2 linked regions of the Sulfuricurvum kujiense DSM 16994 genome follow. Each later gene encodes a partner of the first gene's protein in a complex. Links are inferred from orthologs where the notes say so. Each region holds a gene or a part of one and is shown in the gene's direction. Other genes may lie near its edges.

Region 1 (6,888 bases):
CGCTACCAATATCCGATCGTATTTTTTGGCACTGGACGGTGAAAAGCTGGTAGGATTCGTAGCTTTGCATATACACTCTCCGGCATTGGCGGAACTGCGATCGATGATTATAGACACGGCGTACCGCGGTCGTAATATCGGTACTACCTTGGTTGAAAATGCGTGCGAAGAGGGGCGCCGTTTAGGTCTTAAAGAGGTTCTGGCTCTAACGTATCAGCAACGTTTTTTTGAAAGATTGGGGTTTGTCGAAATTCCCAAAGAGTCAATCCCGGAACACAAAATCTGGGCTGATTGTATTAAATGTAAACACTTTCCGGTATGCAACGAAGTTTCTCTTATCAAAACGTTATAAGCCGGCTGCTTTTAGTCGTTCTTTTCGTTTTTTATATCAGCCTAAGCAGCATGTACTTGCTGATGCCCCCTTTGCTGGCCGTCCTTTTTTTTCTTTATTATGACGCGCTAAGCAAACATGACCTTTTTTCTTTGGTCACCGTTGCGGTGATGCTGCTGATTTTTGAAGCTGAAAAAGGGTTTTGGTTCGGCAGTACACTTGTGTTTTTTACGGTTATAACGCAGTATATGCTGCCGAAAGTCGAACAGACTATCCGATGTAAAATTTGTCTTGCGGCAGTTTTGGTCGCTCTGGCCTATCCCGGATATTGGATGTTTATGTGGTTTGTAAATCAAGTATTGATGTTGAGCCCGCCGGTCATTGATTGGCATATGTGGCTTTATATGATTATAGAATTTTTGATCGTTTCGGTATTTATATGAAAATTAAAATATTATTGTCCATCTTTATCATCGTTTGGATCGGATTGATAGTAAGGGTATTTCACCTTGCCGTTCAGTTTAACGAATATTATGAAAACCTTTCTGAGAACAACAGTATCAAATCTGAGCTCTCCGCACCGGTACGGGGTGAAATCCTCGATCGTAACAAAGAGCCGGTGGCGATTAATGAACTGGGCTTTAAAATAGCATTTGCACCTCATTTGACAAAAGGAAAAGACAGCTCTCGGCTGGATGCTGAAATTTCCTATCTGGTATCGATGATTCCGACACTGGATGCGAAAAAAATAGCAAAAACCTATAAGATGCAAGATTCGTATTACAATCATGCTTATATCGATGTCGTCGATTTTGTTCCCCATGAGACAATCATCCCGATTTATGCATTGATGAATCTGCGTGATTCGATTAAAATTTCCCCATCACCGAAACGGCTTTATCCTTATGGTCTTATCGGAGCACATCTTATCGGATACGTCGCAAAAGCCAATCAAAAAGAGATTGATGCCGACCCGTCATTGCAGCTGTTGGGACATGTGGGGAAAAACGGTATTGAAAAATATTACAACAAATACTTGCAAGGTGTTGCAGGAGAACGACGTATTAAAGTCAATGCGCACAATGTCGAAATTGAAGAGTTGGGACGAAGTGCGACACAGGAAAACCATAATCTTGTATTGAATCTCGATATGAACCTTCAAAGCTTCATTACACAGGCATTTGAAACCAAAGTGGGAGCTATTATCGTTATGGATATCCACGGTGCGATTTATGCCGCCGGAAGCTATCCTGAATACGATATCAACCGGTTTGTCTCCGGAATCAGTTCGGAAGAGTGGAACGCACTGATGAGCAGTGTCGATTCACCTTTTACGAACAAATTGATCAACGGACTTTATCCTCCCGGATCGACGATTAAAAATAATATGGGGTTGATCTACATCAACTCCGGGGTATGGAACGAATATACGACGATCAACAGTACCGGATCGATGCGATTAGGGAATCGGACGTTTCGCGACTGGAAAAAGAACGGACACGGTCCTACGAACATTACTAAAGCTATCGTAGAGAGCTGTGATGATTATTTTTACCAAGGATCCTTGCAAGTCGGAATCGATCGGATGAGCAACGGATTGATGCGGATGGGATTGGGCAAAAAAACCGGCATCGATTTGCCGAATGAATTTATCGGGACCGTACCGAGCCGTACCTGGAAACGTGAAAAATTCCATAAACCGTGGTATCAGGGCGAAACGCTCAATACGTCCATCGGGCAGGGTGATATGCTGGTTACGCCGATGCAGATTGCACAGCAAACCGCATTAATGGCGACCGGAATGCTGCCGATTCCCCATATAGCCAAAATGATCGGCAATGCTCCGTATACTCCTGCCCCGTTGGATGTTTTGACCCCTGCGGAAAAACAAAAGCTCCCTATTATCCAACAGGCAATGCGCGGCGTATGTAATGATCCGGGAGGTACGGCAAAAGCGTATGTTTATACCCGCTTTCCGATTGCCGGAAAAACGGGTACTGCACAGACGACCGGGATTTCCCAAACGGTCAAAGAACGTCAAAAAGAGTATTCGATGGATTATTTTAAACGTTCGCATGCATGGTTTACAACCTACGGACCGGCCGATAATCCGCAGTTTGTTGTAACGGTCATGGTAGAGCACGGAGGACACGGAGGAGAAGCGACGGGGGGAATCGTATCATCCATCTATAATAAGCTTGATGATTTAGGCTATATCAAAAAGAACCTGCCGACGGAAGCGCCAACGACTCCGTTGAAGAATCCGTAAATTCTATTCTTCCAAAGTTCTGACAATCAAACTTTTTGGAAGCTTGAAGGTCTCAATGAGCTCTATCTCTTTTTGACGCATTTCGCCGTTATCGACTTCATGGTCGAATCCGAGTAAATGAAGCATCCCGTGGATAAAGAGAAGGGCGATTTCGTGATCTTCGCTGTGTTTGAGCTCATTAGCGACCGATGCGACTTTATCGACACTGATGACGATGCTCCCAAGGGGCGCTCCCGGGAACGGATCGCTGGGGAAACTGAGGACGTCGGTAGCTTTATCTATACCTCTGAATTCGCGGTTGATTTCAGCGATTTCAACATTATCGGTAAGAATTAATTCTATCTCACGGTCGCTCAGCAAATCGGCAATCTGCTCCAAAAGCTGAAAATTATAGGTTTTATCGGTTCGGTTATCTAGTTCAATCATAGCGGTATTGTAGCATATGTTCTGAATACTTATAAAAGTGCCAAAAATAGGGCTTTCAATCAACCTAAAATAGGCAAAAAGTCGGTCACTGACAAACCGAAAACGTACCAATATGGCAACGGTTGCCACGAAGGTTGCCACGGATGACACGCTTTTATATAAAAAACTACATAACCTAATATGGCTCAAGTAGGTTAGTCTTAATACCTAATCCTAACTCTTTTTTATTGATATTTTTAATTAGTAAAAACTTTTTATATCAATATTATTCGATATAATCTTTCAAAATATATTATCTACCTATTTGAAAGTAAAATCATATGATGCAAAACTTACTGCAAGAGGCAATATCAAATTTTAAAAATGCTAAAACACCAGATAGTAAACTAGCCAGTATTAATTTGATTCTTCAAATAGAAATTAGAGACCAAGAAAAATATTCATTTCTTTTATACAAACACCTCAAAATTTGGTTGAAATACTATTTACTATCAATTGAAAAAAAACAATTTTCATATGATGAAATCGTTTATGAGAAAATATATAAAACTATTTCTTATTTGCCAACTGAAGAACGTGTTAATGCATTAAATTATTTTATCCGTCTTTTGCATCAGCACCATAGAACTAATGAAATTGATAAATACAAGCAACTGAAAAAAAAATTTCAACTTGATATTTTATTAAAAGAACATAATTATTTTGGCTTTATTGTTAAATTAGCTCTTTATGATTTATATTCTTTAATTATGACTTTGTTATTTTCATTAATAATATTTACATGTATTTTTTATCATCTACAAGAAAATTTTAGATTACTTTCTATTTCTTTAATTGAATATGATAAAAATATTTTTTTAAATTATTTTGGTAATGTTGTAGCTTTTATTTTTAATATCAACAAAAAACTTCTTTTAAATACAATGCCTGAACTGCTTTTTATGAGTAGTATGAAAATATATTTTTATTTCTTGATTACTTATTTTGTAGTTAAAGAAATTTCTAATAAGGTGGAAAAAATTTGATAACTTTTAATAATAGTGACTTATCTATCAAAAGATTTATTTCTGTTTTATATCGTAATATCTTAGTTTTTTATTCGATTTTTCTTTTATTTGTTCAAAATTCAATACTTACATGGTATATGTATATATTTATCATTATTATATATATATTCATTTATTTTCAGCTTCTTAAGAACCAAAAACACTTCTTGCGTACACTAAATGATTATGTTTTTATAGCCCTAATCTTATTTGATAAAAATATTATAGAAATATACAATATCCTATTGCTTTTATTCCCATTATTTAATTCACCAAATCATCTTAATAATAAGCGCAATCCATTTCTACTTTTAGGGTTGTCATCGTTGATATTTTCAATTATTTTTATATATCAACATGGATTTGATCCCAAAATAATATATATATTAGTTGGATTGTTTTTTTTAACATTAATAAGTTATGCTGAAGTAGGTCGAACAAAAATAATAAATGACTTGTTCAATATCTTTGAAAGTATAGATAAAATTACTGGAGAGACCAGCAACTCATTACAATTGCCTAAAATATATAATAAAGTCATTGAAAGTTTGGAAAATATTCTTACAAAAGTAAACAGTGTCGAGATGATTGCATGCTTTGTCGAATCAGAAAAAACGCGTGAATTACAGATAAGAAGCACTTCGCAATTAATTTTAAAATATGATATAAAAAATTTAGAAGACGCAAGTAAATCAAATGAAAAAAGCATCAATATTCCAGTAATTATTGATGATAAAGTATATAAAAATACATTATATATAAGGATTAATAAATATATTTTTCTTCTTATTTTTTCAAGAGAAATTCAATCTATGAACTTACTTTATTTGATTATAACAGATGAATTAATCAAACCTATATTATTGAAAATTACAAAAATTCTTGATTTTGAAGATGCCTTAAACAAACGAAAATACACAAATTTGAAAAAACTAAATGCAGAGTTACATTATGTGAATCATGTTGTTCAATCTATACATTTTTTAAAGAATAAGTTTTCACCCATTAAAAGTTATTTTCAGTTATTACAAAAACTTGAGACAGTTGATATTGATAAAAAAGAGCAATTATTAGAAATTATTCAAGAGACAAAAGAACGTGCTCTAATTTCATTACACAATATCGAAACAAAAACATTGCAAGTATTAGATAAAACAAATAGCCCATTTGCATCCTATGAGATGGAAAAAATTAAGCTAAAACACATTTATATGTTAATTATGCCTTTATGGTTAGAAAACTTTTCTGAAACAGATGTAATCGTTAATTGTTCAAAAGAAGATATGGATAAAACTTCCTTTAAATTAAATAGAAATTTACTTGAATTCTTTTTTACTGATATCATTGAGAATATAAGAAAATACTCAAGTGGAAAACAATCTATAACGTATGAATATGGAAGTGAAGCTAGAATTATTTTTAAAAATACAGTTCATGAAGCCACTAAGAAAAAAACTGAATTGAAAGAATTAATAAATAATTTCAATAGAGCAGATAGGCTTGAAATTAACCGTAGAAATAGCTTTGGATTGGTACATATTTTAGAATTGTCTGATATATTACATATTCATTGTAAACTATCTTTGGAAGATGAAAAATACTTTACAACAACATTAACATTAGGAAGGGATACAGATGAAAAAAATACTTATCTTTGAAAATGAATATGCTGATCATGAGCCTGCTTTTAAAGCTATAAATTTGTTGTCTTTTGATAATCAACTACAAATTACACAATACAATACATCTCAAGAACTTACAAATATTTCAAATATTGATGCTTATGATGCCATAATAATTGATATTGATTTGTCTTTAAAAAGTCATAAAGATGGATTTGGGATTATTCAAGACATAGATACATTTAACAAAGATGTATTAAAAAAGGTTATGGTATTGACTGGTTCTTCTAAGGTCGAAGAAAAATTGATAGAACAAGGTTATGATATTAGGGTAGCCATTAAACCAATTGATATTGATCAAATAGCGGATATGTTAAAAGACATTCTGAAGTAATTTTTTTTTAAACAATACTGTTCAAGTTTTACGAGTATTTTTTATGTATGAATTAATCGATATCTCGCCTACCGTAATAACTTCGTATTTTGAAGCAATTGAAAAAGCTGATAAACATCCTAACGCAAATAAACTTTTTATTGTAGCAGTCAAAAATACCTTTCATACACTTGAACCTCGTTGCCCCAATGGTGTTGCACAAAACTTCTCAAGCCTTATTTTGATCGTAAGCGATTCGTTGGTACAATCACGCCCAAAGGTATAAATGATGAAAAAAGCACTTTGTATTATGAGCGGCGGAATGGATTCGACCCTTGTCGCCTATATCATGCGTTCGCGGGGATATGAGATCGTTGCACTCCATTTTAACTACGGACAGCGCACCGTTGCAAAAGAACTCTCCTGTTTCCGAGAAATATGCAAAGATCTAGGGGTGAATGAAAAATACGAAATCGACCTCGATTTTTTTAAAACCATCGGGGCATCGGCATTGACCGATCACAGCATCGATGTCCCAACCGGGGGAATAGAACCGGGAGTTCCTATCACCTATGTACCGTTTCGAAACGGAATCTTTCTTTCTATCGCTACCGCAATTGCCGAAAAAGAGGGATGTTCTGCTATCGCTATCGGAGTCGTCGAAGAGGATAGCAGCGGCTATCCCGATTGCCGCGAATCGTTTATCGATGCATTTACGAAAGCGGCAAATCTCGGTACGAAAGAGAGTACCAATCTGAGCATCGAAATGCCGCTTGTCCGCCTCCAAAAATCGCAGATTGTCCAAGAAGCGATACAGCTAG
Region 2 (3,537 bases), 300 kb from region 1 along the record:
TCATGGCTTGGGAGAAGTTTGGCAAATGCCGTTTTGGCATTTTTCCCGCTCTCGCTGATGGCCATTTTGAGGCGGTTGTTGGCGCTTCGTCCGATAGGGCGGTCGATAACGGTGATGGTCTCTTTCATCGCGGGGGTAATGATCGCAAGATAGTATCTCCCCATCGTTTTGTCCTGCAGCTGAAGCGAGAGGGCTTCGTGGGCTTCGTTGTTTTTGGCGATGACCATCGCTCCGCTCGTACCGCGGTCGAGTCGGTGGACGATGCCGTGGCGCTCTTCGCCGCTCAGCGTCGAGAGGGCAATCCCTTTGTGTTTGAGCCAGTCGACGAGGGTCGGTTCTTTCACACTCGGTGCGGGATGGACGGTGAGGGAGCTGGGTTTGTTGATAACGAGGATATCATCATCCTCGAACAAGATATCGACGTCGAAATCGATCTCCTGCGCCGGAGTCGATTTTTGTTCGGGGAAGCGGATGATTACCGTTTGGGAAGGTTTGAGTTTCAATCCTGATTTGGCGGTTTCTTTACCGTCCACGCTAACGCAGTTTTGTTCGATGAGCTGAGTGATCTGGTTGCGTGTCTGTCCCAGCTGCTGTGTTAAAAAAACGTCCAGACGAACAGCTTCGTCGGTCGTAAACGTTGAGTCTTCTTGTGTCAAAATAGGGTGCCTTTAGTTTATTGTTTTTAGATTCATTTAGACAATGTAAACTTCTGCCTTAGAATAAGGCAAGCTTCAGTGCCTTAGCGGCCAGCGCAGCAAAAGGGATTTTATTCCTTTTGCGTTCAAAAAAAATTAGTATAAGCCCGCTATGCTACAATTAGCAAAAATTAAAGAAGGACCGTAGTGCTTAATATTGATAGACGAATTTTAGCACACTTTGATTTTATCACGGTTATCTTATTGATTCCGCTCATATTCACTTCAGGTTGGCTCATCTACGAGATACATCCGACTCTCGGGCAAAAGCAGATGTTTTATGTTTTTGTCGGGGTCGGGGTGTTTATTACCCTTTTTCTCCTCCCTATCCGACGGATGCTCTGGATGATCCCGATTGCGTATTGGACGAGTATATTGCTCTTAATCGCGGTAGAGTTCGTGGGGCATAGCCGACTGGGGGCGAAGCGGTGGATCGAGATACCGTTTATCCATTTTACCCTCCAGCCCTCGGAGCTGCTTAAACCTGCGTTTGTACTGATGCTGGCGTACCTGATCAGCCGAAATCCCCCTCCGCGCGACGGGTATCGGCTCAAAGATTTTATAAAACTCTCGTTTTTCATTCTGATGCCGTTTTTCCTGATCGCCAAAGAGCCCGATTTGGGGACGGCGACGGTACTTATGATGCTGGGATACGGAATCTTGTTCATCGTCGGGGTACATTGGAAAGTGTGGATCGGTCTGATCGTGTCGTTTATCATCTCTTTGCCGCTGATCTATTCGCAGCTGCATGATTACCAGCGGCAGCGTCTGACCGACTTTGTCAGTGAAAAACCGAGCTATCACGTCGAGCAGTCGATTATCGCCGTAGGTTCGGGTGGCTTTTTCGGAAAAGATAAAGAGGACGCCACCCAGACGCAAATGAAGTTTTTGCCGATCGCATCGAGCGACTTTATTTTCGCCTATGTGGTGGAGCGGTTCGGATTTTTCGGGGCGTTTTTACTGATACTTCTGTATTCGGCACTGATCGTCCATCTGCTTATCATCGCCTTTTGGACGGAGGATTATTATATAAAGGTCGTCGCAGGGGGATTATCGCTGCTCTTTTTCATCTACATGTCGGTCAATATCGCCATGACGATCGGATTTGCCCCCGTCGTAGGGGTACCTCTGCCGATGTTCAGCTATGGGGGGAGCAGTTTTATCAATTTTATGGTCATTCTGGCGATTTTGGAAAATCTCCTCGCCTATCGTTTCCGATATCTTTACGGGGATACGGGTAAAAAAAGCTTCGTCTAATGATAGAGCGTTTATAATTGCGCTCTTTCAAAACCGGGTCAATAGTTCAGTGGTTAGAGCCCCCCGCTCATAACGGGGTTGTCGCAGGTTCAAATCCTGCTTGACCCACCACCTTCAAACATCCTAAATAACGCACTTTCTTCGGATTTAAATCTAATGATATAAAAACTGATTTTATACAGGGGACGAATCGGGGGACGAATAGTACTTCTTAATCGTAGAATCCGCAAATAGTTTCAAGAATTTTAATATCTTTTCAAAGTATCAATCAACGTCGATCGCTTCACTTCAAACGTTCGGCAAACGGCCGCTTTTGACATTCCATTATTCAAGGCTTCCAAAATAGCATCCATCTTCTCTTGAGGAATTGCTCGCGGTCGCCCGCCGATACGTCCTCTTTTACGTGCTGCTGCCAATCCGGCATTGACCCGTTCTTGTATAAGTGAACGTTCAAACTGTGCCAGTGCTCCAAATACATGAAACAATAGTTCTCCTGACGCACTGGAGGTATCCATCCCCTCGGTCAAAGATCTGAATCCGACACCTTTAGATTTGAGTTGTGAGATGATTTCGATCAAGTGGGGTAGGGACCTTCCTAATCGATCCAATTTCCAAACAACAAGTGTATCACCTTCTTTGACATACTCCAGTGCTTTTGCCAAACCGACACGATCATCTTTGGCTCCCGATGCTTTGTCTTCAAAAATATTTCGCTCATCCACTCCAGCACTAATGAGTGCATCTCGTTGTAAATCAGTACTTTGTCGATCACCATCGGTTGATACTCGCATATATCCTATTAGCATGTCGGAAAACCTCAAATGTTAGTATTCAACTATTATATCATTCCGATAGGGTTTTTCGTATAGTTTATGGCAGCTTTTTCGCTTCTAAAAGCAGGGTAGGGCATAGTGTACGGAAAACACTTGATATCCAATCGTTTTGTAAGACCATATAATTTTTTCATTTATTGGACAAAACCTGTCTACCAATTTTGATAGTATAAATTGAAATTAATATACGGGTAGCGTTATGGATAAAAAAAATGTTAGCATCGGCGAATTAATTATTGAAGAGCTTGAAAAACGGGTAAATCCAATTGATTTTAAACGCTACATCAAGCAACTTAAATACAATGAAGCATTATCTAAACCGCATAGTGTCGTCTTTGACACACCAAATGCACTGATTGCCAACTGGATACAATCAAAACATGCAGAGTTAATTGCAACACTCTTCGAAATAAAGACAAATATTAAACCAGCGATATCGTTTCGCATAAGTGATGATGAAGTCTTATTGACATCATTTATGGAAAGCTCAAATGCTTCAAAGACAGCCACCATCGGATCACCTCTCAACCCTTTATATACCTTCGATAACTTTATCGTTGGAGGTTCAAATGAATTTGCTTATCGTGCAGCAATTATGGCTAGCAAAAAGCCTGGAATCGTATATAACCCGTTATTTATTCACGGTGGTGTAGGTTTAGGTAAAACGCATTTGATGCATGCAGTTGGGAATGTATTGAAAGACTATGGCAAAGAAGTCATCTATACATCCGTTGAAAATTTTCTCAATGATT

Evidence for each region.
Region 2: the proteins of mrdA (region 1) and SULKU_RS08695 are in contact, whole or in part, in a crystal structure (PDB 6PL5), measured with the Thermus thermophilus proteins. The link is inferred for Sulfuricurvum kujiense DSM 16994 from one-to-one orthologs. Residues at the interface, in WP_223903432.1 of Thermus thermophilus: Arg4, Ile5, His6, Leu8, Ala9, Phe12, Ala15, Leu16, Leu19, Gly20, Arg22, Ala23, Trp24, Leu26, Gln27, Val28, Tyr31, Tyr34, Leu36, Leu43, Thr45, Asp47, Lys156, Gln157, Gly158, Ser160, Val184, Leu201, Glu202; in WP_223903423.1 of Thermus thermophilus: Phe161, Val165, Phe168, Val169, Leu172, Pro198, Tyr199, Glu202, Tyr211, Arg212, Asp213, Gln220, Val221, Gln223, Ser224, Ile226, Ala227, Ile228, Gly229, Ser230, Gly266, Phe267, Val270, Leu274, Tyr277, Gly278, Leu281, Phe285, Leu289, Arg297.

Annotation. Positions count from the first base shown.
Region 1 is NC_014762.1:1,430,874-1,437,761, reverse strand. The notes cover bases 186-3,185. They hold mrdA (penicillin-binding protein 2), read left to right. Parts: upstream 186-770; coding sequence 771-2,600; downstream 2,601-3,185. Other genes in these bases: ybeY (rRNA maturation RNase YbeY), read right to left, coding at 2,604-3,026; SULKU_RS07175 (hypothetical protein), read left to right, coding at 319-774; SULKU_RS07180 (N-acetyltransferase), read left to right, coding at 186-352. Also shown: more of SULKU_RS07180, read left to right, coding at 1-185; SULKU_RS07160 (hypothetical protein), read left to right, coding at 3,347-4,051; SULKU_RS07155 (hypothetical protein), read left to right, coding at 4,240-5,730; SULKU_RS07150 (DNA-binding transcriptional response regulator), read left to right, coding at 5,708-6,088; 7-cyano-7-deazaguanine synthase QueC, read left to right, coding at 6,354-6,888. UniProt on the Escherichia coli protein: Catalyzes cross-linking of the peptidoglycan cell wall. Responsible for the determination of the rod shape of the cell. Is probably required for lateral peptidoglycan synthesis and maintenance of the correct diameter during lateral and centripetal growth.
Region 2 is NC_014762.1:1,738,297-1,741,833, reverse strand. What follows is about bases 1-2,897. They hold SULKU_RS08695 (FtsW/RodA/SpoVE family cell cycle protein), read left to right. Parts: upstream 1-842; coding sequence 843-1,952; downstream 1,953-2,897. Other genes in these bases: SULKU_RS08685 (recombinase family protein), read right to left, coding at 2,198-2,743; SULKU_RS08700 (RluA family pseudouridine synthase), read right to left, coding at 1-656. Outside these bases: chromosomal replication initiator protein DnaA, read left to right, coding at 2,985-3,537. UniProt on the Escherichia coli protein: Peptidoglycan polymerase that is essential for cell wall elongation. Also required for the maintenance of the rod cell shape. Functions probably in conjunction with the penicillin-binding protein 2 (mrdA).